DNA from 2 places in the Cytobacillus sp. T106 genome. Region 1 is predicted to be linked to the other one. Evidence: a T-box and tRNA genes for the amino acid it is inferred to sense, from the RefSeq annotation. Region 1 holds a T-box; the other holds one or more tRNA genes.
What was found. The T-box of region 1 lies ahead of leuS (leucine--tRNA ligase). A T-box ahead of a tRNA ligase gene usually reads a tRNA of that ligase, here a tRNA-Leu.

Region 1 (15,687 bases):
AAGCCGGAGACAGGAATAATGTCAGCAGTTTATAGGATACTGCAGTTCCGGCAAACATGAATGCCGTGAACAGGATGATCAGCAGGCTCCTTCTGACGACCAGGCGGAATGGATATTCCGCATAGGTCCTGATGACATATAAATTGATCAGTATGGCTGCAGTGTATCCAAGGGTTGTAGCCAATACTGCTCCCTGTGTTTCCATCAGCTTGATGAGCGGAATATTCAGGCTCAGCTTGACGAGCAGACCGACAAGCAGGCTCAGAATCGTGAATCTCTGTTCATTGATGCCCTGCAGGATCGCCGCTGTAACGGAGAACAAGGAAAACAGCATCGCCACCGGGGCATACGTTCTCAAAACCTCTGTACCCAATTCCTTATGCTCGTAAAAGACAGTGAAAACCGGCTCAGCCAGCAGTGAAAGCCCCGCTGCGGCAGGCAATGTAAGAAAAAGGAGCACCTGGAATGTCTGGTTCAGCTGCTTGTTCAGGCTCATACGGTCATTATCTGTGAACGCCTTCGTTATGGCAGGGACAAGCGTCAGTGAAAAGGCCGTTGCCAGCGACACTGGGATGATCACCAGCTTATGCGCCTGAAAGTTCAGCACCGCCAGTGATGACTCAGCCTGCCCGGCAAGGCCAATTTCTGCCATCGCCCTGTTGAATGTGAGCTGGTCAATGATTTGAAACAAGGGGTTGGCAAGGCCGACAAAGATAAATGGTGCAGCATATATGAGAATTTCTTTATACATATCCTTCAGGGAAATATCCATCGTCCCTTTGTCTTGAAGGAGGAGGTCATCCAAATGGGATTTCCGTTTATACCAGTACCAGAACAGTACCGCAAGGCTGCCAATTGCTCCTATGAATGCAGCAAAAGTTGCCACGCTGACAGCTTTGACCAGGCTTCCGCCCATCCAGTTCAGGACAATATAGGCACCGGCAAGCAAAAAGACAATGCGGACAATCTGTTCAACAACCTGTGACACGGCAGACGGTCCCATCGATTGATGGCCCTGGAAGAATCCTCTGATTAAACTCATGAACGGGACAACAATCAAAGCAAAGCTTACTGCCCTGATGACAGTAATAACATCACTGACACTGGAGTCCAGATCAGAGTCAGGAATGAATAATTCTGCAAGGACCGGGGCCGAAAAAAAAAGAATTAAAAATGAGAAAATCCCGCTGCAGAGCATGACGACAAGGCCGGACTTAAAAAGCTTTCTGCCGACAGCATACTCTTCAAGGGCATTATACTTGGCGATAAACTTGGAAACAGCAAGGGGGATCCCCGCTGTAGCAATGCTGATAAAAATCGTATACGGAACATAGGAGTACTGGTATAAAGCACTTCCATGGTCCCCTACAATCCGGTAGAACGGTATTACATAAAACAGGCCCAGAACCTTTGAAATAATGGTTCCGAGGGTTAAAATAAAGGTACCTCTTAAAAGCTTAGATGACATATAATCCCTTCCTAAAAAGAAAATCTTGCTTCATTCATCCATGCGGCCGGCATCATGCCGCAAGACCGCCAATTTTATCAGTTTCTGTCGAAATGTAAACACACTATTAGTAGTTTACCCTTCTTTCGCCCCCAAAGCTACTAGATTGCCGGGCGTCCCACCAGAAAAATACGCAGATCGGGCAGGCCCCGCCAGATTAGACGTGTTCCCCCTGAATAAATTTGCCTTTCCCTTCCGTTTGTACTAATGTTAAAAAAGCAAAAAGTAAATAAAGTTGGTGAAAAAATGTACGATGTAATTGTAATTGGAGGCGGTCCATCAGGCCTGATGGCTTCGATTGCGGCGGCAGAAAAGAGAATGAAAGTCCTTCTTATCGACAAGGGAAACAAACTTGGCAGAAAGCTCGCCATTTCAGGCGGAGGCCGCTGCAATGTTACGAACCGCCTGCCCATCGATGAGATCATAAAGCATATTCCCGGCAACGGCAGGTTCTTATACAGCGCATTTTCTATTTTCAGCAACGAAGATATCATCAGCTTCTTCGAGGATATGGGCATCCAGCTGAAAGAGGAAGACCATGGCAGGATGTTCCCTGTCACAGACAAGGCCCAGTCGGTCGTTGATGCGCTCCTTTCAAAAATGAAGGAGCTCCGTGTCGAGGTGAAAACCGATTCACCGGTGGAGGATATTTCTTATGGGGAGAATGGGCATACAGTATTTCTGAAAAATGGAGCAAAGTATGATGCCAGGTCGCTGGTTATTGCGGTGGGAGGCAAGTCAGTCCCGCATACCGGTTCTACAGGGGATGGCTACGCATGGGCGGAAAAAGCCGGACACACGATCACCGATCTGTTCCCGACAGAGGTGCCTGTCACTTCTTCTGAGCCATTTATAAAAAATAAAGTTCTGCAGGGGCTTGCTCTCAGGGATGCAGCTCTAAGTGTCCTGAATCCTAAAGGCAAGCCCCTTATCACCCATAAGATGGACATGCTCTTCACCCATTTCGGCGTAAGCGGCCCTGCCGTCCTGAGATGTTCGCAGTATGTGGTGAAAGCGATGAAGAAGTGGGATCTTAAACAAGTCGTATTAAGCCTTGATGCTGTTCCGGACCGGAAGGAAGAGCCGTTATTCCAGGAAGTGTCCTCCATCATAAAGGCTGATCCAAAAAAGAGCATTAAAAACATCCTGAAAGGACTTTTGCCGGAACGCTACCTGCTGTTCCTGCTCGATTGGAATGAAATCGATCCATCTGCTCAGGGCGGGACCATTTCGCATGAAAAGATCCGCCTGTTTGTAAAAAGCTGCAAGGCATTTCAATTTAAAGCCGATGGCACCCTTCCGATTGAAAAAGCATTCGTCACTGGCGGCGGTGTATCCACAAAAGAAATCGAACCGCAGACAATGGCCTCCAAGCTGATGCCCGGCCTCTATTTTTGCGGTGAAATCCTGGATATCCACGGCTATACCGGCGGCTATAACATCACCTCAGCGCTGGTGACAGGCAGGCTTGCCGGTTCCAATGCAGCAGAAGCTGCGTCCTATTAAAAAAACGGCCCATCTGTTCAGGACCGGTAAACAACCATGGCGGAAAAGCAGTAAATTTGTTCTTCTTCCTCTTCCTGGATGGCTGCAACATTATATTTAATATCGATCAGCCTGTTTTCATCAATCCGTTCCAGGAAATGGTTCATATCCTTTTCAAGATCTTTTTCATGCTCATGGTCAAAGAGCTTCACTTTAATCAACTTTGTCCCTCCTCAATTGCTTTTTTAAGAGTATGGACGAAATATTCAGAAACTATAACCATGATAAAAAGCTGCCTGCGACAGGCAGCTTTCTTCTTTACTTCGTTTCGCCTTTCCATTCGAGCATTCCGCCAGCCATATTGCGGACTTTATAGCCCTGGTCCTGCATGTAATAGCAGACGTTCTCACTGCGGCGGCCGGAGCGGCAGATAAAAATATATTCTTTCTCATCATCAAAATAGTCCATATTGGCAGGAATATCTCCCATCCTGATATGCTTGGCGCCGGGAATCATGCCCTGCTCCACTTCTTCGTCTTCCCTTACGTCTACAAGCTCGAGCTTCTTGCCTTCCTTCAGCAACTGTTCCAGCTCTTCTGTTGTGATAATTTCAATATTTTCCATCTATGACACCCTCTCATTAATTCGTCTACCCAATATGATTAGTATAAACAAAGGAAGTAAAATAAGGCAAAAAACTGGTTCCATTGATGACAGTTTCTATCGCAATCATCTTCCCTGCCTTAAAAAATCCCCCGTTTCTCGCTGAAACAGGGGATTCCTTGCTTTAGTTGGCTACAATATTAACAAGCTTTCCTGGGACGGCAATGACCTTGCGGATTGTTTTGCCATCAATCTGCTCCTGGATTTTATCATCATCCATCGCAATCTGCTCCAAGGCTTCACGTCCCGCATCAGCAGGCACCATTAGCTTCGCTTTAACCTTGCCGTTGACCTGGATGACGATTTCAACTTCATCATCGACCAACTTGGCTTCATCATAAGCAGGCCAAGCTTCATAAGAGATAGTGCCGCTGTGGCCAAGCTTCTCCCAAAGCTCTTCTGCGATATGAGGGGCAATCGGCGACAGCATTTTAACAAAACCTTCAATATAGCTTACCGGCAGTGTCTCTGCTTTATAAGCTTCATTGATGAATACCATCAGCTGTGAAATGGCTGTATTGAACCGCAGCCCCTCATAGTCTTCTGTTACCTTTTTAACTGTCTGATGGTAGGCTTTTTCAAGGCTTGATTCCGGCTCTGCATCCTTTATTCTGCTGTGCAGGTTTCCATCAGTGTCAATCAGCAGCCTCCAAACACGGTCAAGGAAGCGGCGGGCTCCGTCCAAACCGTTTGTTGACCAGGCAACAGAGGCTTCGAGCGGCCCCATGAACATTTCATACAGGCGCAGTGTGTCGGCCCCATGTGACTCGACGATTTCATCCGGATTCACTACATTGCCTTTTGATTTGCTCATTTTTTCATTGTTCTCTCCAAGGATCATCCCCTGGTTGAACAGCTTCTGGAACGGCTCCTTGGTAGAAACCACACCGATATCATACAGGAACTTATGCCAGAAGCGTGCATACAGCAAGTGCAGAACCGCATGCTCGGCACCGCCGATATAAATATCAACCGGAAGCCATTCTTTCAGCAGGTCGGCATCAGCGATCGCATTTTCGTTTTTAGGATCGATATAGCGCAGATAATACCAGCAGCTTCCCGCCCATTGCGGCATTGTATTGGTCTCACGGCGCCCTTTTTTGCCTGTTTCAGGATCTGTCACATTGACCCACTCATCAATATTGGCGAGCGGTGATTCTCCTGTTCCGGATGGTCTGATTTCTGTTGTTTTCGGAAGCATCAGCGGCAGCTCTGATTCCGGTACAGCAGTCATTGTGCCGTCTTCCCAATGGATGATCGGAATCGGCTCTCCCCAATAGCGCTGGCGGCTGAACAGCCAGTCGCGGAGGCGGTAAGTTACTTTCTTCGTCCCGATGCCCTTTTCTTCAAGCCACTCAATCGCTTTGGAAATGGCCTCTTCCTTCTGAAGGCCGTCAAGGAATCCGGAGTTCACATGCTCCCCGTCGCCTGTATACGCTTCTTTTTCGATATCTCCGCCTGCCACAACTTCCTTGATCGGCAGGCTGAATTCCTTCGCAAACTCATAGTCGCGCTCATCATGCGCAGGAACGGCCATGATGGCCCCGGTTCCATAGCTTGCAAGCACATAGTCGGCAATCCAGATCGGCATTTTTTCGCCGTTAACAGGGTTGATGGCATAAGCGCCGGTAAATACGCCTGTTTTCTCTTTCGCCAGATCTGTACGCTCAAGGTCGCTTTTGCTCTTCACTTTTTCAAGATATGCTTCGACCGCCTCAACCCGGTCTTCAGCCGTAATGCTTTCAACAAGAGAATGCTCTGGTGCAAGCACCGCATAAGTCGCACCAAACAGCGTATCAGGACGGGTTGTAAAGACGGTGAATGTCCCTTCATGGTTCTCAATGCTGAAGGTCACTTCTGCGCCTTCAGAACGGCCGATCCAGTTCCTTTGCATGTCCTTCAGGCTTTCCGGCCAGTCAAGCTCTTCCAGATCCTCAAGCAGCCTGTCGCCGTAAGCCGTGATTTTCAGCATCCACTGCTTCATCGGGCGGCGCTCTACCGGGTGCCCTCCGCGCTCACTCTTGCCGTCGATTACTTCCTCATTAGCCAGGACTGTTCCAAGTGCCGGGCACCAGTTGACAGCCACTTCGTCAATATAGGCAAGCCCTTTTTCATACAGCTTAGTGAAAATCCATTGTGTCCACTTATAATATTCCGGGTCCGTCGTGCTGATTTCCCGGTCCCAGTCATATGAAAATCCAAGCGATTTGATCTGGCGGCGGAATGTATCGATATTTTTCTTCGTGAATTCTGCCGGATCATTGCCTGTGTCCAGGGCATATTGTTCTGCCGGAAGCCCGAAAGCATCCCAGCCCATTGGATGGAGTACATTATAGCCCTGCATCCTTTTTACACGGGACAGAATATCTGTCGCTGTATATCCTTCCGGATGCCCGACATGAAGTCCGGCGCCTGAAGGATACGGGAACATATCAAGCGCATAAAAATTGCTTTTTCCCTTTTCCTCGCCCATTTTAAATGTTTTATTGGCTTCCCAAGACTTTTGCCATTTCTTTTCAATCTCCCTGTGATTGAAGCTCATTGTGCTTTCCTCCTGCATAATATGAATTTTTCTTTTGGGGAAAGGTTTTGCCGGTCTGCTTTACAGCGAAAAAGACCATAAAAAAACCCCTCATCCCAAAACAGGGACGAGAGGATATGTATTCTCCCGCGGTACCACCCACATTAGCGGCATTGCCGCTCTCTTCATTCATCCTTAACGCGGAAAACGGCAGGCATTACTGTGGTTCACACCTGCAACTCCAAGGCGAGTTCATGACAGTCCCGGCTGGCTTGCACCTCCCGCCAGCTCTCTAATGAGCGGAACTACATCATTACTATTCCTCATCATAGTTTTTGCTTTAAAATATATAAAGCTATTGTATTAAAATTCTCCTTTGTATGCAAGTATGCTCTTCAATTAGAAAAGTTATACTTTTCAATGTATGCAAAGGCTGTGCTCTCGTGCAAACAGCTTCACTATTCTTTGTGATGGCAAATAAAAGACGCAGCAGCCTTGCCGGCTGTCTGCATCTTTTCATTGCACTGTATATCCCCCGTCAATAACAACGGCCTGCCCCGTTATGCCTCTCGCATCTTCTCCAGCCAGGAAAAGGGCATAGGCGGCAACTTCTTCTACTGATAAAAGCCTTTTCTGGGGAACCAGAGGATAAAGTACTTCTTCGAGTACCTTTTCCAGCGGGACTTTTCTTGTAACTGCCAGGTCCTTCAGCTGATTTCGGACAAGCGGGGTATCCACATAGCCTGGGCAGATGCTGTTCACGGTGATTCCATAGGGCGCAGCTTCAAGGGCAGCTACTTTTGTCAGCCCGATGACCCCATGCTTGGCGCTGTTGTAGGCAGCCTTCCCTGCAAACCCGACCAGGCCATTGATCGAGGCCATATTGATGATCCTTCCAAAGCCCTGTTTTTTCATAATCGGCAGACTATGTTTGATGGCAGTGAAAGGAGCCGTCAGCATGACCTTAAGCATAAACTCAAATGTTTCTGTCGGAAAATCTTCAATCATGGATACATGCTGAAGTCCCGCATTATTGATTAGTACATCTAATCCCCCAAATTCTTCAACCGCAGAATGGATGGACTTTTTGATTTCTTCTTCAAGTGTCACATCGCATCTCAGGCCCACTGCCCTGAACCCTTCTGCCCTCAGCTGCTCTGCAGCTTTTTCAACCTGTTCTTCCTGAATATCTGTCAGGACAAGATTAGCTCCTTGCCTGGCAAAGTTTTTTCCTATCTCATACCCTATCCCCTGGGCAGCCCCGGTGATAAGAACTGTTCTTCCTTGCACCATTTCTTTTCTCCTTCCATAAAGGAAAGGAAGGGATTGGATAAATCTCTCCCTTTCCGAAAAATGTTATATGCCCAGTCCAAGCGAGAATAAGAGGATTGCCAATGCCAGGCCGAGCAGAGGTACGATGACGGTCACAATGCCGACAGCTCCATACGCATCCTGGTGGGTCTCTCCGCAGATGGATCTGACTGTGGTAACCACATAGCCGTTATGCGGCAGGGAATCCAGAGCACCTGATGAAATGGCCGCTACACGGTGCAGTGCTTCTGGGTTGACTCCCATATCCATATAGTGCGGCGCAATCAGCGGCAGGGCGATTACCTGGCCTCCGGATGCGGAGCCAGTCATCCCGGCGATAACACTGACCGCGATTGCTCCTCCGATCAAAGGGCTTCCGGGGATATCTGTCATAAAGTCGACCGCTGTCTGGAACGCAGGCACTGCCTTGGCCACCCCGCCGAATCCTACGACCGCGGCGGTATTGCCGATGGCAATAAGCGCTCCAAGCGTCCCCTCGGAAACAGCATTCCAGAAATTCCTGAAGTACTTCCTGTTCAGCAGATAAGTAGCGATGACTCCACCCAATAAAGCAATGATAAGTGCGGATTGTGCGAGTGAGTCATGAAAAATAAAGGCAATGACCAGCACGACTGCCAAAGGCAGGACTCCCATTACAGGATGCGGAAGTTCTTTTTTCTCGGCCACCGGATCTGTTTCCCTGGAAATAAAGGTTTCACCCTTGCTGACGGCTTTTGTAATGATCCTTTTCAGCCACCAGTAGCCGAAGATCATCATAAAGACTGCGACAATAAGGCTGACCTCCCAGCCTGCATACGGGGATGTCCCCAAGTGTTCGATCGGGATCCAGTTCTGGATTTCAGGAGATCCCGCAGAAGTCATAGTGAAGGTGACCGACCCAAATGCAAGGGCGGCCGGAATGAAGCGGCGCGGAAGATTGGCCTGCTTAAAAAGGCTCAATGCCATCGGATAAACGGAGAAAGCTACAACGAACAAACTCACGCCACCATAAGTCAAAACTGCACAAGAAGCTACTATTGCAAGGACAGCGTATTTCATTCCCAGCTTTTCAACAATTAATTCAGCGACACTGTCGGCTGCACCGCTGTCTTCCATGACTTTTCCAAAAATGGCGCCAAGCAGGAACATCAGATACCAGGATGTTACAAACCCTGAAAAGCCCGACATATAATTTCCTACCAGGTTGGCCTCCCCCTCGCCCGCCAGCTGCGGAAATAATGGCATCCCGCTCAACACGGCAACAAACAGAGCTGAAAGCGGCCCGACAACAAGCAGGTTCATGCCCCTCATCGTCAGGAATATCAGGAGGGCAAGCCCACCTACCAATCCAATCATACTAAGCATTCGTTTTCCCCCTTATTTATCTCCTTATTTGAAACCGTTTACATTTAAATGGATAACACCCTCCCTTCTTAAGATTTTGTCTGCCCATATTCCAATGCAAGATATGTGCCAAGTGTCCGAATAAGCAGCAGCAGGTAAAGGAGGCTATTCTGCGAATTTTTTTCCGGATTTCCGGAAAAAAAGTTTTTGCCTATAAAATTTGCGGAGGTTCTGGATTACTAGATAATCGCCTTCAATAAACACGCAAGAGAAATCTTTATCTTCTTTTCAAAAAAAAACAAAAGTCCGGAAGACCGGAATATTTTCCGATTTTCCGGACTGCTAGATTTCCAGCCCGTATTTTTTCACCTTTTCATAAAAAGTCGACTTGCTGATGCCCAAAACCTTAGCAGCTTTCAGCTTATCATCTTTATACTTTTCCAGGCTCTGCGCCAGGACTCTCTTCTCTGTCTCTTCAAGGATTTCCTTCAGTTTGCTCGTCCCAATCGGGAGAATGGCCCTTTCCCGCAAATATTCTGGAAGAGACCCTTTCCGGATTCGTTCATCACTGGTCAGGTAAATGGATGCTTCCATCACATTTTCTATTTCCCTTATGTTTCCCGGCCAGCTGTAGGCCTGAAAAATCTGGCGCACCTCTTCATCAATACCCGTTATTCTCTTTCCTGACTTTTTAGTAATTTTGCCTGTAAAATAGTCGACCAGCTCTTCAAGGTCTTCCATTCGCTCTCTAATGGGCGGAATGAAAAACGGAACTACATTTATTCTGTAAAACAGATCCTCCCGGAACCGTTTTTCTTCCATCATTTTCTCCAGAGGCCTGTTTGTCGCGGCGATGATCCGGACATCGACTGAGATAGGCTTAACAGAGCCCACTGCCTCGACTTCACCTTCCTGAAGGACGCGAAGAAGCTTAACCTGCATATTGAGCGGCATATCGCCGATTTCGTCCAAAAATAAAGTCCCACCATGCGCCAGCTGGAACTTCCCTTTTTTCCCGCCCTTTTTCGCCCCGGTAAAGGCTCCTTCCTCATATCCAAAAAGCTCGGATTCAAGGAGATGCTCCGGTATCGCACCGCAATTAATTTTGACAAAAGGCTGATGGCTCCTGGCGCTGAGCTGATGAATGCTGTGGGCAAAAAGCTCTTTTCCTGTCCCGCTTTCACCCCTGATCAGAATGGATATATCGCTGGAAGCGATCATTTTGACTTTTTCCTTCAGGCTGGCAATCTGCTTTGATTTCCCCAAAATATCCTCGAGGCTGTATTTCACCCCGCTGTCGATATGCTGGATATAATGCTGGATTTTATTCAGCAGGCTTTTGACATGGCTGTTCATCTTCATCCATTCCTGTGTATCGCGGAAAAAGACGGTTCCGAATGCGCCGATGATTTCTCCTCCTGACATGATCGGCATCCTGTTGGCAATCATATAATTCCCTTTTATATACTGCAGATCTGCCACTTCTTCTTTCCCGGTCGAGGCAACGATATGCATTCTTGTATTTTCGATCACTCCGGTCACATCCCGGCCGATTACTTCATCGCGTTCACAGCCGATAAATTCGCAATAATTGCGGTTGATATAGATGATTTTGCCTTCCTTATCGACCACTACCAGCCAGCCGAAAGCATTTTCAACAATCGTTTCCAGGATCTCGTATGGAAGCTCCATTAATGTTTTATTCATCTGCTTCTCCCTTAACTCTAATCTTACTTGAATTTTATCACATTTTTCTGATAATAAAGGAGGGAGGATAAAAAATTGGGACAAGCTGGTTTGGCATTTCCTTTTGTATACCCTTCTCTAAAAGAAGGGTTGGCGCAGTCATGCAGTCTGTTCATTTCCGTTCCAGGCACTTCGCTTTCCGCGGGGCGACGCTGAGCCTCCTCGCGCTGCGCGCTGCGGGGTCTCAGCATTGCCGCTGCAATCCCGCAGGAGTCTACGTGCCTTGCACTGCAATGAACAGGTTTATTTAAACTTTGATGGCAGTTAGAACCGCTTTGGAAGAATTCAAGTAAAATTTCCCCCCATCTTATCGCCTGCCTTTGTAAATAAATACTTCACAGAACAATTGGACAGATTGAATGTCAGAAATGTGGGTGAAACATGGAATAGCACAACCAAATAAAAAGCGCCGGAATCCGGCGCTTAGGATGCACGAACAGTCATTTCTTCCGACTGTTTTAGCTTTTTATCATACATGATGGTTGTAAAGATGGAAATGACCAGCAGTCCGATCAATACGGAGAACAGCATGCCCATCCCATTTAAATCTACAAGGATTCCTCCAAGAAGCGGCCCGATCATCCGGCCGCCGGTCGCCGTACTGTTGACGATTCCCTGGTAGAAACCTTCCCGCCCTTTTGGGGCAAGATCATTGGCGATAGTCGGCACAGCCGGCCAAATGAGCATTTCACCGATTGTGAGAATGACCATGGAAGCAATGAATGCAGAGAATTGCTCAGCAGAAGCTGCCAGGGCAAATGAAACGATGAATATGATGATCCCGGTAATGATCTGTGTCTTCAGATTCTTGCCGATTTTTTTCAGAATTACATTTAAAAACGGCTGTCCAAGGACGATAAGTGCTCCATTGATTGTCCACAGCAGGCTGTATTGCTTCAGGGAAATATTAATTTCCTGTGTATAAGCCGCAATCGTGGACTGCCACTGGACATAGCCGACCCAGCACAACAGATAGCCGGCACAAAGGATCAATAATGCGTACAGCTTGGCATGGTTCTTGATCCTTTTGTTTTCTTTCAGGACAGATGTCTGGTTTCCGGAAATCGTCTGGATCCCTTTATACCCAAAGACAGCTATCAAAAGGAAAATGATATACATCAGTGCATTCGCAAGAAAAATCAATTGGAAGGAATATGAGGCGACAAGCCCTCCAAGAGCTGCTCCAACCGCGACACCCAGATTCTGAGCTACATAAATGGCGTTGAACGATTTCCTCCCGCCTTCCTTCCAGACCGAACCGGCCATGGCATACATGGATGGAAAAACAATCCCGGATCCGAATCCGATGACAGTCAGGAAGATCACATAATGCGGCCATCCATGCCAGATGGTAAGGCCTGTGAGAGCTAATACTGTAATGCCTATTCCAAGGAGGATCGATTTATATCCCCCGATTTTATCAAAAAGATATCCGCCGTATAAATTTCCGGCAACACTGGCTGCAGAATTGAGCATCAGCACAATCCCCGCAACCGACAGCGACTTGCCCAGATGGTCGTGAATGTAAATGGCATTAAGAGGCCACAAAAAAGAAGAGCCTGTTACATTCACCGCCATCCCTATAATTAAAAGCCAGAGGGCACGAGGCATGAAAAACGCTCCTTTGCTTAAATAATATTTCGAACACCAAAACAATTCTAGTGGTTTTTACCCTTCCCTGCAATAGAAAAGTTTCATGTTTTTTCGCCTAAACTTTCCAGGGATTGAATAAAAATAAACAGAAGAAAATATCGTCCTGCCCAGCAGCTGTTTTTCTCAATGGATAACAGGCGGAAAGCGTGTATAGCATGTGGGTTTATATTCATTTTCCATCTAAAAATAAAGGAGGAGTTTTCATGCCAAGGGCAGCCATCAGCGATTACCTTGAACTGTATTATGAGGATTCAGGAACCGGGACACCGGTCATTGTCATACATGGCGTCTGGATGAGCAGCGCTTTTTTCAGAAAGCAGCTCGGAAGGATTTCCGGGGCGAGAACCATTGCCGTCGATATGAGGGGGCATGGGAAATCAGGCAAGCCGCACTCCGGCCATACCATTTCTTCATATGCCAGGGATCTTCATGACTTTATGGAAAAGCTTGAGTTAAAAGATGTGGTCCTTGCCGGCTGGTCAATGGGAGCTTTTGTCGTCTGGGAGTATATTAAGCAGTTCGGGGAGGAACATCTTAAGGGAACGATCATCGTTGATGAACTGCCTTCTGATTTCAAGTGGCCTGATTTTCCAATGGGTGCGTTTGATATGCCTGCCCTTATCCATTTTATGCAGGAGATTCAAAATAACAGGCACGGGTTTGTGAGCGGATTCCTGCCGCTGATGTTCAAAAAAACCATTGCGGAAAGAGATTTTGAATGGATGATGGATGCTGTTACCGCAATGCCTGAATCGATCGCTTCAAGCATCTTGTTTGATCAATCAATCGTTGATTACCGTGCGCTCTATCCCACCCTGAAAAAGCCGTCCCTGCTCTGTTATGGACGGGAGGAAAAACTGATACCTGTCGCGGCTGGCCAATATATACAGGAGCACAGCACTGATTCTGAGCTGGTCATCTTTGAAGACAGCTGCCATTGCCCTTTCCTTGAAGAAGCTGATTTATTCAATCATACGGTTGAAGGTTTCCTTGCCAGGCTGGGATAATAGGTGAAGCCGGCTCATTCTGGATGAGCCGGCTTCTTTTTATGAAAGCTGTTCAGGCTCAGGATGCTGCTTCGACTTGATGGGCTGGCTCCCGAGATTTTTTTCATATTTCTTTTTTGATTCTTTTACAGGATCATAATCCCTGCCAAGCTCAATATCCTGGTTATTGATGCCGTTTCTTGTCTTTTGTTCCGGATTATTCTGCTTTGAACGTTTTTTCATCATGCTTCCCCCTTAATGCCTGAGCAGTGTCATGCTGTTCTGAAGCTGCTGCAGCTGAAGCCTCATCCTGTGGAGCTGCTCCCGCTGCTGTGCATTGGCGCTGTGGGCAAGATCAGCCATATCATTGAAAGCAACCTCAAGCCCCTGCATTGCATCTGTGTATTCATGATTATTGAAGTGTTCCTGCATGCTTGCCTGCTGGTACTGCTCGTTTGCATTTCTTATCGCATCTTCACACTGCTGAAGAAATTGTTCTACAGATTGACGGGTAGCCATCTTATACCCTCCTTATAAATCAGTGGAGAAGCTTTAAGCTTCCCTATTAGTGTGTTTCACGGGGACATTTCTATCACAGACATAAGGCGGGAAATCATGGCAGACCACTCCCATATCGAGCTGATTGGCAATTTTGCTCTGTTAAACAGTGCTGTTGAATTTGGGCTCATTCAGCTAGATAATTATCTGCCAGTTTTTCAGCACAGCTCAAAGGCATGTAAACTTTTGCCTCAGACGAATAGTCCAAAATCAATAAAGTAAATACCGCATGCCCCTTCAATTTAATTTATGGTAAAATCCATAATAGAAAAGCGGATGCCCCGCGTCCATTAAAGGAGGTGTCTGACATGAATCAGGCCAATCCTTTTTCATTTGCCTCAGACAATAAAAGATACCATACGTGGAATTACCATCTTCGCCAGGTTTTTGGCCATAAAGTCTTCAAAGTGGCTCTTGATGGAGGTTTTGACTGCCCGAACCGGGACGGTACACGTGCCTTTGGCGGCTGTACTTTCTGCAGTGCTGCCGGCTCAGGCGACTTTGCCGGCAACCGGGCTGATGATCTGGAAAACCAATTTAATGAAATCAAGCAGAAGATGCATCATAAATGGAAAGATGGCAAGTATATGGCTTACTTCCAGGCCTTCACCAACACACATGCACCTGTCGAAGTATTGAGGGAGCGCTACGAAAAGGTGCTTGCCCAGGAAGATGTTGTCGGCCTGTCGATAGCGACACGCCCGGACTGCCTTCCAGATGATGTTATCGAATATCTGGCTGAACTGAACGAAAGAACTTATCTATGGGTAGAGCTTGGCCTGCAGACAGTGCATGAGGGTACTGCCCGGCTGATCAACAGGGCGCATGATTATCAGTGCTATACTGACGGTGTCAGCAAACTCCGCAGGCATGGCATCCGCGTCTGTTCGCATATCATCAATGGCCTTCCGCTTGAAACGCCGGACATGATGATGGAGACGGCCCGTGAGGTGTCCAAGCTTGATGTTCAGGGAATAAAGATTCACCTTCTTCACCTCCTGAAAGGAACACCGATGGTCAAGCAGTATGAGAAAGGGATGCTTGAATTTCTCTCCCAGGAAGACTATGTCCGCCTCGTCTGCGATCAGCTTGAAATCCTTCCTCCAGAAATGATTATCCACCGGATAACGGGGGACGGACCGATCAATCTTATGATTGGCCCTATGTGGAGCGTCAATAAATGGGATGTCCTCAATTCCATTGATGCAGAGATGAAGCGCCGCGGCAGCTGGCAGGGAAAATATTATACACAGCCTTCTGAAACCGGTGCTTTACAGTAAGTCATGTCCGCATCAGCTGCACCGGAAACGATCGGTGCAGCCTGTTTTGTCTTAATAGCTTATACCTATAATACATACAGTTATGCAATTGGAGGTTTGTCATGAAACTTGAGAGAATTCTTCCCTATGCCCGGACCATCCTTGAGAAAGCGGTAAGTCCCGGGGATATTGTTGTAGACGCCACTCTTGGCAATGGCCATGATGCCCTTTACCTGGCCAATCTGGTCGGGCCGAATGGGCGGGTATATGGGTTTGACATCCAGGAACAGGCTATACATAATAGCAGAATCCGCTTATCCGGACATGGCATGGAAGAGCGCGCAACCCTTTTCCACAGCGGCCACGAACAGCTCCTGGAATGCATACCGCCTGTCCATCATAAGAAGATTGCTGCGGCCATCTTCAATCTGGGCTATCTGCCGGGAAGCGACAAAACTGTGGTTACCCGGCCGCGCACAACCATTTCTGCAATTGAACAGCTCCTGGAAGTCATGCCAGCAGAAGCTGTCATCGTCCTGGTGATCTACCATGGACATTTTGAAGGGGCGGTTGAAAGGGACTATCTCCTGCGATATGTTAAAACCATTGAGCAGGAGCGCGCTCATGTCCTGCAATACCAATTTATCAACCAGG
Region 2 (15,687 bases), on a different contig from region 1:
GTCATCATCTGCAGAAATGTAATGATTTATTTTACACCTCATTTGCAGCAGGATGTCCTTGACCTATTTCATGAGAGTCTTTCTGTTGGCGGGTTCCTGGGACTTGGAAACAAAGAAACGCTGAGAATCGGACGTTCAAAGGAAAATTATGCGGAGTTTGATGGCAAAGAGAGATTATATACGAAAAAGTAAGGAGATTGCCTGAATCGTTAGGCAGAAATTCAGAATAAGAAGGGCGGAACCAATGATGGTTCCGCCCTTCCATTTGATATTTTACATAGTTTTGGGACAGGACAGGACATTTTGCTGCAACCCATGGTAATTTATTGGGTGCAGCCCTGCTGGCCAGTCTGCATCTCTCTAAGCAAGCCCGGCAGCAGAATATTTCTGTGCGGCTTCAATGGCCGGATGCTTCAGCACCTGTTCGCTTTCCGCCTTGGCTTGGATCATGACGACACACATATCGTCCGGCTGGCATGCTTGGAGCTCTTTTGGGATGACAAGATTAATGGGCGCATCAATTGTTTCTTTGTCCCATTTCCTGCCCGCAGCCTCTGCCAGCAAGGGAATGCCATCCTCAAACTTCCGTTCAATGGCTTCCATCACCCCGTCGGTATATAAAAGGATTTGAATGCTCTTTTCGTATTCAATGATAGATTTTTCGACTTTTATGTTTTCCCAAAAGCCAATGGCGCAGCTTCCTTTTTTCATTGGAACTGTCTCCCGACCATCCACAAGGGCAAAGCATGGCGGATGCCCGGCATTAACGTATTCTACTGTTTTTTTCTTTGTATCGATCACCAGGTATACAGCTGTAAAATAGTAGTGGAGTCCGCTCTTTTTTTTCTCAAGCATAACCATCCATTTATTCAGCTCTTTGATTACTCTTTCAGGCTCGCTGAAATTCCTGATAACGTCCCTCAGGACAGAAGAGATGAACATGCAGACAAGGGAGGCTGAAATGCCATGCCCCATCATATCCAAAACAATGGCAGCATACCTGTTCTCATCAATCTTATGCCAATAATACATATCTCCTGCCAGTTTAAAAGCCGGAATATAGGAAGCATTAATATGTATGTGATCCTCCTGAACCATTTCGCTCAAAAGATTATGCTGGACCTGCTGAGCAAGATCCAATTCATCCCTTATTTTCTTTTCGTGCTCTTTATGCCAATCTTTTTCTTCCTTAAGCCTTAAAGCTACTCTTAATCTGGCTGCAAGCTCCACTTTATTGATAGGCTTTGTTATGTAGTCAATGCCGCCTACATCCAGTGCCTCTGCTACCTTTTGGGAATCCTCAAGGGCGGTGACAAATATGACAGGGATGTCACGGTACAGCGGATTCTCCTGGAGGCGCCTGCATGCTTCGATCCCGTCCATTTCAGGCATCATAATATCCATCAGGATGACATCCGCGGTGTTTTGGGCAAAAGCGGGCCCCGCGTTTTCCAAGTGCTTGAACAGGTCTTTAGCCGAGGTAAATGACCGGTAGTCTTCATAGCCGGCATTCCTGAGAATTTTTTCAACTACAAACAAATTCACCTGGTTGTCATCCACTATTAAAATTGACATTCTCACTATCTCCTTTAGGAAAGGGAGCATTTTCAGCTCCTCATAAAACAGTTTTAATTCAGACAGGCCGGGGAAGCAATTACCTGTAAAAGTATTATGTATGACAGCGGTTCAGGAAACCGTTCCGCATTATATACCCGTCTTTTCCGGCTGCTAAACATATTTTCCCGGAATTTCCGTTATAGTTTCATGCTGCTGTACAAAATATAAAATAGAAAGGCCGTTTATTAGGCAGCTGCTCATGATTGCTGTAAAATAAAGGGTGATTTTTACATAGAGAGGAGAACCATTTATGGATGAAGAAAATAGCAAAGTGGATCTCCGGCAGGATTCAGGTGCAGATAAAATTTGGACAAGGGATTTTGTCTTGATCTGCATTGCCAATTTTTTTGTGTTTTTAGGCTTTCAGATGACATTGCCTACCATCCCTTTATTTGTCGAAGAGCTTGGAGGCAACGACCAGCTGATTGGATTCGTGGTCGGTATTTTCACATTTTCTGCCCTGCTTCTCAGGCCCTATGCCGGCCATGCTCTTGAAACAAAAGGAAGGCGCTGGGTTTACTTGCTCGGCCTTTTTATTTTTATTCTTGCAGTGGGAGCATTCGGGTTCGTACCGGGAATCATATTTTTATTTCTATTACGGATTATCCAGGGCGTGGGCTGGGGATTTTCCACTACTGCTTCCGGGACAATTGCAAGTGACCTGATTCCGCCTAAAAGGAGGGGGGAGGGTATGGGCTATTATGGCCTTTCAGGCAATATCGCCCTTGCTCTTGGACCTTCGCTGGGACTCACCCTTGCAGGAATACTGACATTCAAGCAGCTGTTTTTAATTTGTGCTGCTCTTGGCGGTGCCGCTCTTTTACTTTCATCACGGATACGCTATAAAAAAGTAGAAGAAAGCCAGGCCGCTGCAACTCCGGTAAAATGGGACTTTTATGAGAAAAGCGCCTTGAAACCATCCGTCCTGCTGTTTTTTATTACTGTCACTTTTGGGGGCATTGCTTCCTTCCTCCCGCTCTATACAGCTCAAAAGGGCATCGGCGGAATTCAATGGTATTTCCTTATTTATGCTCTATCCATTATGCTGACAAGGACCTTTGCCGGGAAGGTTTATGATTTAAAGGGACATAAAGCTATATTTGTACCAGGCGCTCTTCTGATATTAATCGCTATGGTCCTGCTTTCATGGCTGCCGGGCACCGGCATTTTATATCTCGCTGCAGTGCTCTATGGATTCGGATTTGGAAGTGTGCAGCCTGCTCTGCAGGCATGGTCGATTGAACAGGCACCAAGGAACAGGAGGGGAATGGCCAACGCAACATTCTTTTCTTTCTTTGATCTTGGTGTAGGGATTGGAGCAATGGCATTCGGGCAGATCAGCCACTGGTTCGGCTATGGCAGCATTTATTTAACTGCAGCAATATCAGTATTGCTATCAATGATCATGTATCTTATATTTCTTAAAAAAGAGGATACAGGTAAAAATGGAAAAGCTGGAGCACTGCAATAGCAGGCCCAGTTTTTTTTGTTATAAAAATAGGCACTGCTATGTCTTTTGACACTTTCCTTCAGGCAGGAACAGCAGTATGATAAAAACTTCAAAATTCATCATTATGGTTTTGGCAGCAGGAAATCAGGGAAAAGAAAAGCAGAATGCGTCAATCTGAAAATTTCTGATGCTTAAACTATGTCCATGGGGGGATACATATGGCTAAAAGATTAATTCTTTTATCACTGCTGTCTGCTGTTTTATTTGTATTGATTTCCTCATTCGATTTCGATGCAAAAAAGACAAATGCCAACGTAGAAGAGAAAAAAGACTATGTTTCTTTTGAATATAAAATTACCAAGGTTGAAGAAGGGACATACTATGGGAAGTCTGCTGATGGATTGGGCATTTCTTTTACACTGGATGACCTGGATCAGAACATCATCATAAAAAAAGAGGATACAGTAGTCTGTTATTTTGAGAAAGACAATATGAGGGACGGATTGATCCGTGTCGAAAAGAAGTAGCCAGTCTTTTGATTGGCTTTTTTCTTTTGACGGAATAGTGCCGGCTGTGTTTTTTTCAAAAATGAAAGGGTAATAGTGTAGTGGATAAAAAATTTAAATGAAAGAGGCTGATCATATGGCAGATAATAAAAACAGCGATGACCGCAATCAGTATTTCCAGGATCGTGCAGGGACAGATGAAGCGAATTTCCATGTTGTGCCAAATGATGAAGAAGGCTGGGCTGTAAAAAAGGAAGGCGAAGATGAGCCGGAATTGACAACAGGCTCCAAGTCCGAAGCTGTGGACAAGGCAAAGGAAATGGCGAAGGAAGCGGGGACAATGGCTATTATCCATAATGATGAAGGAAGGATAGAGGACCAGGAGAATTACCGCCAATAAGGATTTAAGGCTTCAGCCCCTGGCTGAGCCTTTTTTTTGAGGAATGCCCGAACACCGTATTCGTTTTAAACGGGCTAATATGCTATTCTAAAATAAAGTTTGAAATACAGAGGGTGTCCATCATGAAAATAGTTTGCTTTGGTGATAGTCTAACCCGCGGAGTGTCCTACCTAAAAGGGCGGCTGAGAATCTTAAAAAAGAATTATCCAGCGGTTCTCCAGGAGCTATTCAAAAATAATAGTGCAGGTGAAGCGGGACTGCATATTGAAGTGTTGAACAAAGGTGTCTTTAATGATAATTCGAATCTTCTGCTGTCAAGGCTTGAACGGGATGTTACTGATGAGAAACCTGATTTTGCCATCATCAGCATTGGCGGCAATGACTGCAATTTTTCATGGGAAGAGGTCGCGCAAAATCCGGGCGGCGAACATAGGGCTTCAGTTCCGCTGGACAAATATGCAGACAATCTAAGATATATGATAGAGAAAGTAAAGGACAGCGGGATCACTCCCATTCTCCTGACCCTGCCTCCGCTTGATCCGGTCCGCTATTACGAGAATATTTCAGGCAAGTTCAGTTCACAGATCAGCGGCTGGATATGCAGAGTTGGCGGGATAGAGCACTGGCATGGAAAATATAATCAGAGTCTGAATAAAATTGCGGATGAACTGAATGTGTTGAAAATCGATGTAAGATCTGCATTAAAACAGGCGGGTGACCTGGCAGAATTAATTTCGGCCGATGGAATCCATTTGACCGAATGGGGTTACAAAATCCTTGGGGCAGAGATTTACAATTATCTTGCAGCCTTTATGCAGTCCGGCAATATGGATACTATGCATTTAACTTCTGTAACAGAAAAATAAGGGCAGCCCGTGGGCTGGCCTTTATTTTTATTGTAAGAATAGAAAAAAGCGATTTGCATCTGCAAATCGCTTTACTTAGTGAATCTTTTATGCGGCTGAGAGGACTTGAACCTCCACGGGGTTGCCCCCACTAGAACCTGAATCTAGCGCGTCTGCCATTCCGCCACAACCGCTTACTAGCAACTGAATTTATTATAGCATAATAATTATGTTTGTACACTATTTTTTTATATTTTTTTTAAAAAATTATCTGCCTTCACTGGCTGTATCATTTGCCAGCTGAAGCAGCTCTTTACTCCGCTCCTCAAGTGACCTGATATGGATCAGCTCTTCGGCAAGATCATGCAACGAGAGGATCTCATATAAAACCGCAGCCGCAGGTGAGATATGATGATGCTGATGCGGTTGCAAATCAGCCGGGGCAAATGTTTCTTTCTGTTCATTGAACCATTGTGTGAGCGCATTTACTTGCTCCAGATAATCCTCAGCCGGCATAAAGCCTTTATCCTTGAAAATGAATGAAACGGTTTCCATTACCGGGATAGCCGCAGCATTGGTTTTCAGATCCAGGCTAAAGCGGGACTTTGGCAGGTAAACAAGGTTGCCAATATGATAAATCAATTGCCGGAGAATAATTAATTTCTTGTATTCAAGTCTATAGCACCGTATTTCTTTGCGGGTAAAACGGTGAAACCTCCACTCATCCTTCTGATACAGGCACAATTTTTCAATTTTGTCCGTATCCCTTGACAGGTTCTGGAAATCCTCGAGAACTCCTGCTTTATCACGGGGGGAACCTGAGATATGGGTGAATACCGTCATTAAAATAGAGGAAGCCTTTTCGAAAGCTGAGTCTATTCCCAATGTAATAGTCTTAGAATACTGCGGAGGCATGATAAAGATATTGACCAAAGTAGAGACGATCAGGCCTGTGCAGGTTGTGCCCAGACGTATGAAAAAAGAAGCTGCGTAATGGTCGTGAACAGTTGAGATCATTGCAGCTCCGGTGAGCACAGCGACAACGGTGCCCTCATAGAGCCTCAGTCTATGGCAGGCAATGATGGTTGCAAGGGAAACGAATGCATACGAAAACGGACTGTCTCCGAACAGAAATGCAAAAAAGACGGCAAAACCTGCTCCTATGGCAGAAGCGGGAAGGCGGATGAATGCCTTCCTTATCGAGTCAGCAGCTGTTGGTTCTATTGTTACTATGGCTGTTATGACAGCGAACATTGCAGGCCAATCCAGCAAATGGCAGATAAAGGCTGTTAGAAAAACAGCAATCCCGGTTTTGACAATCCTCCCGCCTGCAAAATTAAATAGATATGCTTTCATTTTTTTGCCTTCTTTAACTGTGTTGGATATTTTCATGATATATATATTATATCGCAAATCCCATGCACTATGGGGAAAATAACGAAGAGCCGGATTGCCGGCAAGTAGTCCAATCATACAAAGCAAATGTCATGAGAGGCAGAGAAGGGAGTGCTCCAATGCTCATTCACTTAGTTCCGAAAGATGATCTGGAGGCTCAGGGGATACGCTGGGTGCTGGAATCCCATTTAAGCGGGATAGATCTCAGGGTTTGGAAAAACATTCGTGATTTTTTGGCTGCCATCGAACACGGTTCACCGGGACTGGTCATTATCAATATGGACAGCTGGGAACAATTCTCCGGCGAAGAAGCGGAAGAATTCAAGAGTAAAAGATTATGCTGGCTGGGGATATCCTCTGAAAGGATTTTTCAGACAGCCTACCGCGCACTTAAATACAGGGGAGAGGATGTGCTGTTCAGGCCCTTTTCTTCTTCAGAACTGATCAGGGCTGTCCAGCAGATCAGGTATGAGCTGAGGAACTCGCCGGAGCAGGGGCAAGCCGGACAAGCGCAATTACAGGAACCCGGCTATCCGGATTTGTTTGTCACAAATGGGGAGGAGGAGAGGGGTCTGACCATGGCTGCTTTCCTGACGCCTGACAGCTCAGCGCTTGAGTCATTATACAGCTTATTGAGCAGCCGCACTGCGGCTAAAGCCGGCCAAGTGTTCGCCTTGTCAGAGTTCGTCCTATTTGTCCGCACTTCACCATATGGAGGAGAGGCATTGGACGAGTTCCACTCATTCATGGCGGTTTGGAAAAAAAGCTTTCCTGTCCCGCTTGCTGTTATCGTATATCAAACCAGGAAACCACAATCACTGAAGGATACCTACCAGCATGTACGGATGCTGACCAAACTGATCTTCTTTGAAGGCTATGACATTATCATTTCAGAAAATCATCCGTCTTTAACAAAGGAAATGGACCCTCTCCTGACACCGGTCGAGCAGAGGGAATGGATAGAAATGCTTGAAAAAAGAGACGTAAAAGCCATTCGGTTGTGGTGTGAAAGGGAGTTCCTTGCCCTTGAATCCCCATATCCTGATCCAGAGCTGGTGAGGGTCCGGCTGACAAGTGTGCTTGCTCAGGCGAGAAGATATATGAAAACCTATCAGCTGCAGTCGGATATATTGGAGGAAAATTACCACCGTGTTTTTCAGAAGATTGTCCATTCGCCGACCATCCATGAGATTGTCAATGAACTGGAGAAATTTGCGGCCAGGCTTTTTGAGGAATATAGCCGCAAAGCTATTGATCCTGTCCCGGCTGTTGAAATAGCCGAAGAACTAATAGAGTCAAATTACTGGAACGAGGGCTGGAATTTATCAGATTGTGCGGAATCCCTGGGAATACATAAAAGTACATTGAGCCGGCGGTTTGCTGCCGAGAAAGGACTGACCTTCCGCGAGAGGCTTCACCAGATCAGGATCCGTGAGGCAAAGCGGCTTCTGATTGAGACAGATCTGCCAATTGAAAGAATTGCGGCTATGTGTGGCTATTCACATCCCTCTTATTTTTCGTCCAAGTTTAAATCCATTGCATCTTCCACACCCGCTTCCTATAGGCGGAAAACTAAGTATAATTGAAATTTTTGAAATTCATCATAATTATGTCTACCTCAGTATCTTTGAACTGCAATCATTTGTAAAAATATCAACAGATTATAAATTAATTTCCTCCTGGCCAGAAGTAAAATGAAAGAAACTATAACAGGAGGGAATAGTGATGGAAACAGCTGCTGAGAGAGTGAAAAGATACCGGGGGAACCAACTGAATACAAAAGGCTGGCAGCAGGAAGCTGCCTTGAGGATGCTAATGAATAATCTGGATCCGGATGTAGCAGAAATGCCTGATAAGCTGGTCGTCTACGGGGGGATCGGGAAAGCGGCCAGAAACTGGGAGAGCTTTGATGCTATAGTAGAGACGCTAAAGAAGCTGGAAAATGACGAAACCCTCCTTGTCCAATCAGGCAAACCCGTAGCCGTCTTTAAGTCGCATAGTGATGCTCCGCGTGTATTGATTGCCAATTCTAACCTCGTGCCGGCATATGCCAATTGGGAAACTTTTCATGAGCTTGACCGCAAGGGCCTTATGATGTACGGGCAGATGACCGCCGGAAGCTGGATTTACATTGGTTCCCAGGGAATTGTACAGGGGACATATGAGACTTTTGCCGAGCTGTCAAATCAGCATTTTGGAGGTTCCCTTAAAGGCACTATTACTGTAACAGCAGGCCTCGGGGGCATGGGCGGGGCCCAGCCGCTCGCTGTTACGATGAATGGCGGTGTCTGCATCGGGATAGAAGTGGATGAGACAAGAATTGACCGAAGGATTGAAACAGGCTACACGGATATGAAAACGGATTCATTGGAGGATGCCATTTCCCTGGCTGTGCAGGCAAAGCAGGAAGGAAAAGCACTGTCCATCGGTCTTTTAGGAAATGCTGCTGAAATCCTACCGGAAATGCTGCAAAGGAATTTCATGCCTGACGTCCTGACAGATCAAACTTCTGCCCATGACCCGCTGAATGGCTATATCCCTGCCGGCATGACTATTAGTGAAGCTGAGGAGCTGAGATCAGGGAACCCCGGGGAATATGTCAGAAGGTCAAAATCTTCCATGGCAGATCATGTAAGGGCTATGCTCGATATGATGGAAAATGGCACGATTACTTTTGACTATGGAAACAATATCCGCCAGGTGGCAAAAGATGAAGGGGTGGAAAACGCTTTTGCTTTCCCCGGGTTCGTGCCTGCCTATATCCGGCCGCAGTTTTGTGAAGGAAAAGGACCTTTCAGGTGGGCGGCTCTTTCAGGAGATCCTGAGGATATTTTTAAAACCGACCGGGCTATCCTGAGAGAGTTCAGCGATAATGAGCATTTATGCAATTGGATCAGGATGGCTCAGGAAAAAATCCAGTTTCAGGGGCTCCCATCCCGCATATGCTGGCTTGGCTACGGAGAAAGAGCCAGATTCGGCAAGATTCTTAATGATATGGTCGCGAGCGGGGAACTGAGTGCACCGGTAGTAATCGGCAGGGACCATTTGGATTCAGGTTCGGTCGCTTCTCCGAACCGTGAAACCGAATCCATGCTGGACGGGTCTGATGCTGTTTCAGATTGGCCGATTCTCAATGCGCTCATCAATGCAGTTGGCGGCGCTACTTGGGTCTCCCTTCACCATGGAGGCGGAGTCGGGATGGGCTACTCCCAGCATTCGGGTGTAGTCATAGTTGCAGATGGCACGAAGGAAGCTGAAAAGCGCCTTGAAAGGGTGCTCACTACTGATCCCGGCATGGGAGTTGTCCGTCATGCTGATGCTGGATATGAATTGGCAAAGAAAACTGCGAGAGAAAAAGGTATTAGAATGCCAATGCTTGATAAGGGGAGTGACCAGGCATGAGCAGCAGGATCTTATGGATTAAAAATGCCTCTCAGCTTGCGACTCTCGCCTCAGGCGTGAAAGGTCCGCGCTCAAAAAGTGATATGTCAGAGCTCGGACTGATTGAAAACGGAAGCTTATTGATCAAGGGCAATAATATTTTGGCAGCAGCTTCAGCAGGGGAAATCGAAAAAAAATATGCTGCCATCCTGAAGGATGCAGAGATTATTGACGCTTCCGGCCGGCTTGTCACTCCGGGACTGATCGATCCCCACACTCATGCAGCATATGGCGGCAGCCGGGAACAGGAGTTTGAAATGCGCTTGGAAGGTGCCAGCTATATGGATATCATGAACAGCGGCGGCGGAATCCACGCAACAGCTAGAATGACAAGGGAGGCATCGGAAGAGGAGCTGCTGGAGCAGACTGCTGTCCGCCTTGATTCCTTCCTTGCTCATGGAGTTACAACAGTAGAAGGAAAAAGCGGTTATGGAATGGAGCTGGAAACCGAGCTGAAGCAGCTGCGGACGATGAAAAAACTGAATGAACAGCATCATGTTGATATTGTCCCGACCTTCATGGGGGCACATGCAGTGCCGCCGGAATACAAAGGAAGGGAAGATGAGTTCGTTGATTATATTATTGAAGTGATGCTGCCGGAGGTGTCTGCTGAAAAGCTCGCAGAGTTCAATGATGTATTCTGCGAAGTGGGAGTCTATACTCCTGAACAGGCAGAGCGGATTCTTGAGGCCGGGAAAAAGTTCGGGCTGCTTCCTAAGATACACGCAGATGAGATTGAGTCCTATGGCGGCGCAGAGCTGGCTGCCAAGGTGGGAGCTGTTTCGGCAGAACATCTGCTGAAGGCTTCGGAAGCTGGCATTGAGGCGATGGCAAAGGCAGGTACAATTGCCTGCCTGCTGCCGGCAACGGCTCTTTATTTGCGGGAGGAAGCTGCCAAAGGGCGGATGATGATTGACAGAGGGGTGCCTGTAGCAATCTCAACAGACTGCAATCCTGGTTCATCGCCGACAACATCCATGCCCCTCGTCATGAATCTTGCCTGTATCCTGATGAGGATGACGCCGGCAGAGGCATTGACAGCTGCAACCTATAATGCAGCATGCGCCATCAGGAGAGAAGACCGGATAGGATCATTGGAAGAAGGCAAGCAGGCAGATATTGTCTTGTGGAATGTGAAGGACTACCGGGAACTGCAATATTTGTTCGGGGTCAATCATGTCCATTCCGTCTGGAAAAAAGGCATAAAGGTGGTGGGCTAGGATGGAGACTCGCTGGCTGACGAAACCCGGCTGGTCCTGGAATACGGCTGAAGGCAGCTCCCCTGAATTCGTCCATCAATGGATCCGTCCGCTGGAACAGACAGAAGGGGAACCCAATGTCATCATTTATGGAGCACCCTTATCAAGATCATCCATCAGTGTTTCAGGTGCATCCTTATACCCGGATGAATTCAGGAAAATGTGGAAAGGATACGCAGCCTATAATCTTGATGAAGATATCGATTTGACCTCTTTAACTGCTGCTGATGCAGGAGATGTACTTATGCATACAACTGATATCCCCCTTTCCCATAGCCGTATTCAGGAGACAGCCTGTTCACTGGCAAAAGGCTTCCCTGAATCTGTCAGCTGCCTGATCGGCGGGGACCATTCAGTCACTGCCTGCTCTGTCCGCGGAATTAAGGAAGCTTTTCCTGACGAAAGGATTGGGATCCTTCAGCTGGATACCCATCTGGATGTAAGGGACCCGAAGGAGCTCGGGCCTGCGAATGGCACACCGATCCGCCAGCTTATCGATGGCGGTGCTGTGAAGGGGGAAGATATAGTCAATATCGGACTTCATGGCTATTTCAATGCAAGGCCGCTGGTTCAATATGCAAAAGAACACAAGATCCGGATGGTGACCATGAAGAATGCCCGGAGGCAAGGGCTGATCCAAACAGTGCAGGAGTCTCTGGAAGATTTGGCAGCCAGGACAGACCGTGTTTATGTAACAGTGGATATGGATGTTCTGGACATCTCCGCAGCCCCGGGCGTGCCTGCGTCAACTCCGGGCGGTATGATGCCTGGCGAACTGTTTGATGTCCTGCTCGAAATTGGCAAATGTCCGCATGTTTTGCATATTGACTTTGTCTGTCTTGACCCGACAAAGGATTCCAACGTGTCAGAAACGGTAAAAGCGGGTGTCTATGCCTGGCTGCAATTTATGACCGGCTGCACAATGCGGAAAGAAGGATTGAACATTCACTGTTAAGGGAGCGATTGATATGGAAACCAATCTGCCAAAACAGCCCGGTACAGACATAAGCATCAAAACGCCATTTATGTGGAAATTCTTCGTTTACAGTTTCATAGGCGCGTTCATTTTCTTTGTCCCCATTACAATCGGCGAAAAGAAATCCATCCTGCTTGATCATTTTGTGACCTATATCCAAACGGCAGCGGAACCTGCCATCCCTTTTTATACTCTGTTCATTTTGGCTGCAGGAGCCATATATCCTTTTTGGACAGGGAAATGGAAGAAATCCGCTACAGATATAATTTTTTCTATGTTTAAAGTGGCTGGTCTGCTGACAGGCATAATGATTCTCCTGAATCAGGGTCCAGCCTGGCTGTTTGATCCGGATATGGGGCCGTTTTTATACAACAAGCTTGTAGTTCCCGTCGGACTGCTGGTGCCGATAGGGGCTGTATTCCTTTCTTTGCTGGTAGGCTACGGCCTTTTGGAATTCATCGGGGTCCTTGCAAGGCCAATCATGCGGCCCATTTGGAAAACGCCCGGGCGTTCTGCCATTGATGCTGTCGCTTCTTTTGTGGGCAGCTATTCGGTCGGCCTTTTAATAACCAACCGCATCTATAAAGAAGGCAAGTATAACGGCAAGGAAGCAAGCATCATTGCCACCGGCTTTTCAACTGTTTCTGCCACGTTCATGGTCATTGTGGCAAAGACCCTCGGGCTGATGGAAATGTGGAATCTGTATTTTTGGCTTACTTTCTTCGTAACCTTCCTTGTAACAGCGATTACGGTCAGAATCTGGCCGCTGTCGAAAATTAAAGAAGATTATTACGAAGGATCTGTTCCGCAGCCTGAAAAAAAGGTTCAAGGAAACCTTTTCGCTGCAGCATGGGCGGAGGCCAGGCAGACAGCGGAATATTCACCGCGCCTCTTGGAGAATATATGGGTCAACTTGAAAGATGGGCTGCTAATGGCTATGGCCATCCTGCCATCCATCCTGTCGATCGGACTGCTTGGCCTGGTTTTAGCTGAGTTCACTCCGGTTTTTGACTGGATTGGCTATATCTTTTATCCGTTCACATCCGTTCTGCAGCTGCCGGAGCCAATGCTTGCTGCTAAGGCAAGCGCACTTGGCATAGCAGAAATGTTTCTCCCTGCCTTGCTGGTCACTGAAGCTGCACTGGAACTGAAGGTTGTCATTGCTATTGTCTCTGTATCAGGTATCATCTTTTTTTCGGCGCTTGTGCCTTGTATTGTATCGACGGAAATTCCTCTTTCAATTCCCGTGCTGATCGTCATATGGATTGAAAGGGTGATCTTGACGCTGGTCATTGCTGCACCTTTAGTCTATTTGCTGCTCTAGAATGAGAACAGCACGGCTTCGGCCGTGCTGTTTTTCTATACGCCATTCATACTAACGCCGGACCAAATAATCTCAAGCCTTTTAAGGGAGTTTTCCCGGTAGTTTCAATTGAAAGGGTGACTGCTTTTGCAGGAATAAAAAGCTGATCGCCTTTTTTAACATATTGCTCCATCTCGCTGGCTTTAATGACTGCATTCCCTGACAGAATATATAACCCGAAAAATACGCCGTCTCCCCCTAATGTAACCTCTTTTTCCACTTCAATAAGAGTCATTCGGAAACATGGTGTTTGCTGATAGCCAATTATTTCGGTTTCTTTAAATCCTGCAGTTTGCAATAATACAGCAGGAGGTATTTTCCACTTTTCCAAGGTTTCTTCGCTCGTATAAGTTTCGTACCGGAATATATCAAACATTTTTTCGAATCCCAGTCCCTGGTGAAGCAAGTAGTCCTCCAGCTTTAATCCGGAAGGGGAGGACTTTTCCAGGCGGATTGTATAATCAGTGGGTTCCTGGATTTCAACCAGCAGGCAGCCCGCTCCAATGGCATGGGGGATACCAGCTTCAATCAAGAAGGTATCTCCAGGGCGGACATAATACTTGTGCATGCAATCCAGCATGGCTTCAATATCTTGTTCATTAAATAACTTTTTCCATTGTTCCTTTGTGACACCGGGTTTGAAGCCTAAGTAAACATAAGGAGGCTCCCCGTTGATTTCTCTGCCTCCAATAAAATGCCAGCATTCAGTCTTGCCATAAGCGGAATTAAATAATTGCCGGGCCTTTTCCTTGTCAGGGTGGGCCTGTATGATTAAGCGCTCAGCCGAATCGATTAACTTTACGAGTACACCAGTCTGCTTTCCAAGTTTCTCAACATGCAGTTTGCCTAAAAAGTCGATGGGGTGCTCATCTACCATTTCCTTTAAAGTAATATCTATGCCAGGCAGATCCAGTTTATTTAATCCGTCCGCTTCCCGGCCTTCTGTTCGGCTTGAAACAATTGATATGATCCATTCTTCCGGGAAATGGCTATCTTCTGTATCTTCTTTACCATGAATTTCATCAATTAGTTTTCCGCCCAGGTAGGTTCGCCATGATCGTGCTGGGGAGAGTTTTATGGGAGCTGAACCATTATCAATAATAGAATGTCTATTCAAATATATTCCTCCTTCTTTTTATTATTTGAAAGTCTGTCTTCAATAATAGTAAGTGAATGCGCTTCTATTAATAATTAAAGATTTTAAGATGAATGAGTAAAATTTTAAGAGAATCCTTCAGCCGCCAAATAATTCATTGAGAGGACGCAAAGATTGATTTACACTATCGTTACCAGCCGTATGGCAGTGCTAACAATATGTGGATGGAGGATGAGGAATGAAAAAATATGCTATTTGCGGTGTCAGCAATCGGGCTTTGGAAATGTTTATGCGGCCCATGATGAATGAATTTTCCAAAGAAACCGGGATTGCAGCGATATTGGATTCCGATCCTTATCGCTTTAAGGTCTGCAAAGAGAAATTTCCGATGCTTGAACATGTGCCGACGTATGATCCGGAGCAATTTGAAGAAATGATAGACCAGACAAAGCCTGATTATGTAATTGTCGCAGGCAGGGATGATACGCATGTTGACTACATTTTAAGGTCATTGAAGAAGCAGGTTGATGTCATAACTGAAAAACCGATGGTGACGAATGCGGCAGATGCCTACAAGGTCATGAAAGCTGAAGCGGAAAGCGAAGCTAAAGTGATTGTCACATTCAATTATCGATACAGTCCATTTCACCGGAAGATTAAGGAAATGATACTGGAAAGCAAGGTCGGCCGAATTACTTCTGTGGATTTGAATTGGTATATAGATACATTCCATGGGTCCAGTTATTTCAGAAGATGGAATCGTGACAGGAATTTTTCCGGAGGCTTATCAATCCATAAATCAACGCATCATTTTGATTTGGTGAATTGGTGGCTCGATCAAAAGCCAGAAGAGGTATTTGCATATGGAAGCCTTAATTATTTCGGGCCTGAAGGAGAATTAAATCCGCGAAAAGTACCGAGCCGCTATTGCGGAACATGTGCTGATCAAAGCAGTTGTACCTATTACAGGCGCTGGAATCCCCGCAGCGGAACCAGCACTGTAAAAGACGACCATCTGCTTGCTGGAGTATATGAAGAAGTGCCTTATACTAATTACAGGCCGGATGCCTGTATTTATGATGAAGAAATCAGCATTGAGGATACCTATGTGGCTTCAGTTAGATATGAGGGAGGAAGCTTACTGAGCTATTCTATAAATTTTTCCTCTCCTTATGAGGGTTACCGATTGGCAATCAATGGGACAAAGGGGAGGATAGAAACGGCAGAATATCATGAGCCCTCACGGATTCATTTCAAATATCCAGATCAAACCATTGATTATTTTCCCCTCTTTGGTGCGAAAGAAACAATAGAGGTTGTTAAAAACCCTGGGGGCCAC

Region 2: it has a tRNA-Leu gene. The T-box ahead of leuS (leucine--tRNA ligase) is inferred to sense a tRNA for this amino acid. The anticodon was not compared.

What each region holds. Positions count from the first base shown of each region.
Region 1 is NZ_JBEUMK010000001.1:54,723-70,409, reverse strand. It holds gene ABU165_RS00400 (putative polysaccharide biosynthesis protein) at 1-1,468, opposite strand, end outside; gene ABU165_RS00395 (BaiN/RdsA family NAD(P)/FAD-dependent oxidoreductase) at 1,754-3,013, shown strand; gene ABU165_RS00390 (sporulation protein Cse60) at 3,031-3,213, opposite strand; gene ABU165_RS00385 (rhodanese-like domain-containing protein) at 3,311-3,616, opposite strand; gene leuS (leucine--tRNA ligase) at 3,780-6,197, opposite strand; T-box leader at 6,297-6,515, opposite strand; gene ABU165_RS00375 (3-hydroxybutyrate dehydrogenase) at 6,693-7,469, opposite strand; gene ABU165_RS00370 (GntP family permease) at 7,533-8,852, opposite strand; gene ABU165_RS00365 (sigma-54 interaction domain-containing protein) at 9,174-10,538, opposite strand; gene ABU165_RS00360 (MDR family MFS transporter) at 11,001-12,188, opposite strand; gene ABU165_RS00355 (alpha/beta fold hydrolase) at 12,434-13,237, shown strand; gene ABU165_RS00350 (hypothetical protein) at 13,277-13,459, opposite strand; gene ABU165_RS00345 (YtzC family protein) at 13,472-13,735, opposite strand; gene mnmL (tRNA modification radical SAM protein MnmL/YtqA) at 14,083-15,054, shown strand; gene mnmM (tRNA 5-(aminomethyl)-2-thiouridylate-methyltransferase MnmM) at 15,156-15,687, shown strand, end outside.
Region 2 is NZ_JBEUMK010000006.1:6,411-22,097, forward strand. It holds gene ABU165_RS12620 (CheR family methyltransferase) at 1-192, shown strand, start outside; gene ABU165_RS12625 (fused response regulator/phosphatase) at 361-1,575, opposite strand; gene ABU165_RS12630 (MFS transporter) at 1,868-3,088, shown strand; gene ABU165_RS12635 (hypothetical protein) at 3,286-3,594, shown strand; gene ABU165_RS12640 (DUF2188 domain-containing protein) at 3,710-3,973, shown strand; gene ABU165_RS12645 (SGNH/GDSL hydrolase family protein) at 4,096-4,839, shown strand; tRNA gene ABU165_RS12650 (tRNA-Leu) at 4,930-5,012, opposite strand; gene ABU165_RS12655 (aromatic acid exporter family protein) at 5,086-6,174, opposite strand; gene ABU165_RS12660 (response regulator transcription factor) at 6,333-7,799, shown strand; gene hutU (urocanate hydratase) at 7,939-9,615, shown strand; gene hutI (imidazolonepropionase) at 9,612-10,874, shown strand; gene ABU165_RS12675 (agmatinase family protein) at 10,876-11,868, shown strand; gene ABU165_RS12680 (YjiH family protein) at 11,882-13,213, shown strand; gene ABU165_RS12685 (type I phosphomannose isomerase catalytic subunit) at 13,260-14,369, opposite strand; gene ABU165_RS12690 (Gfo/Idh/MocA family protein) at 14,587-15,687, shown strand, end outside.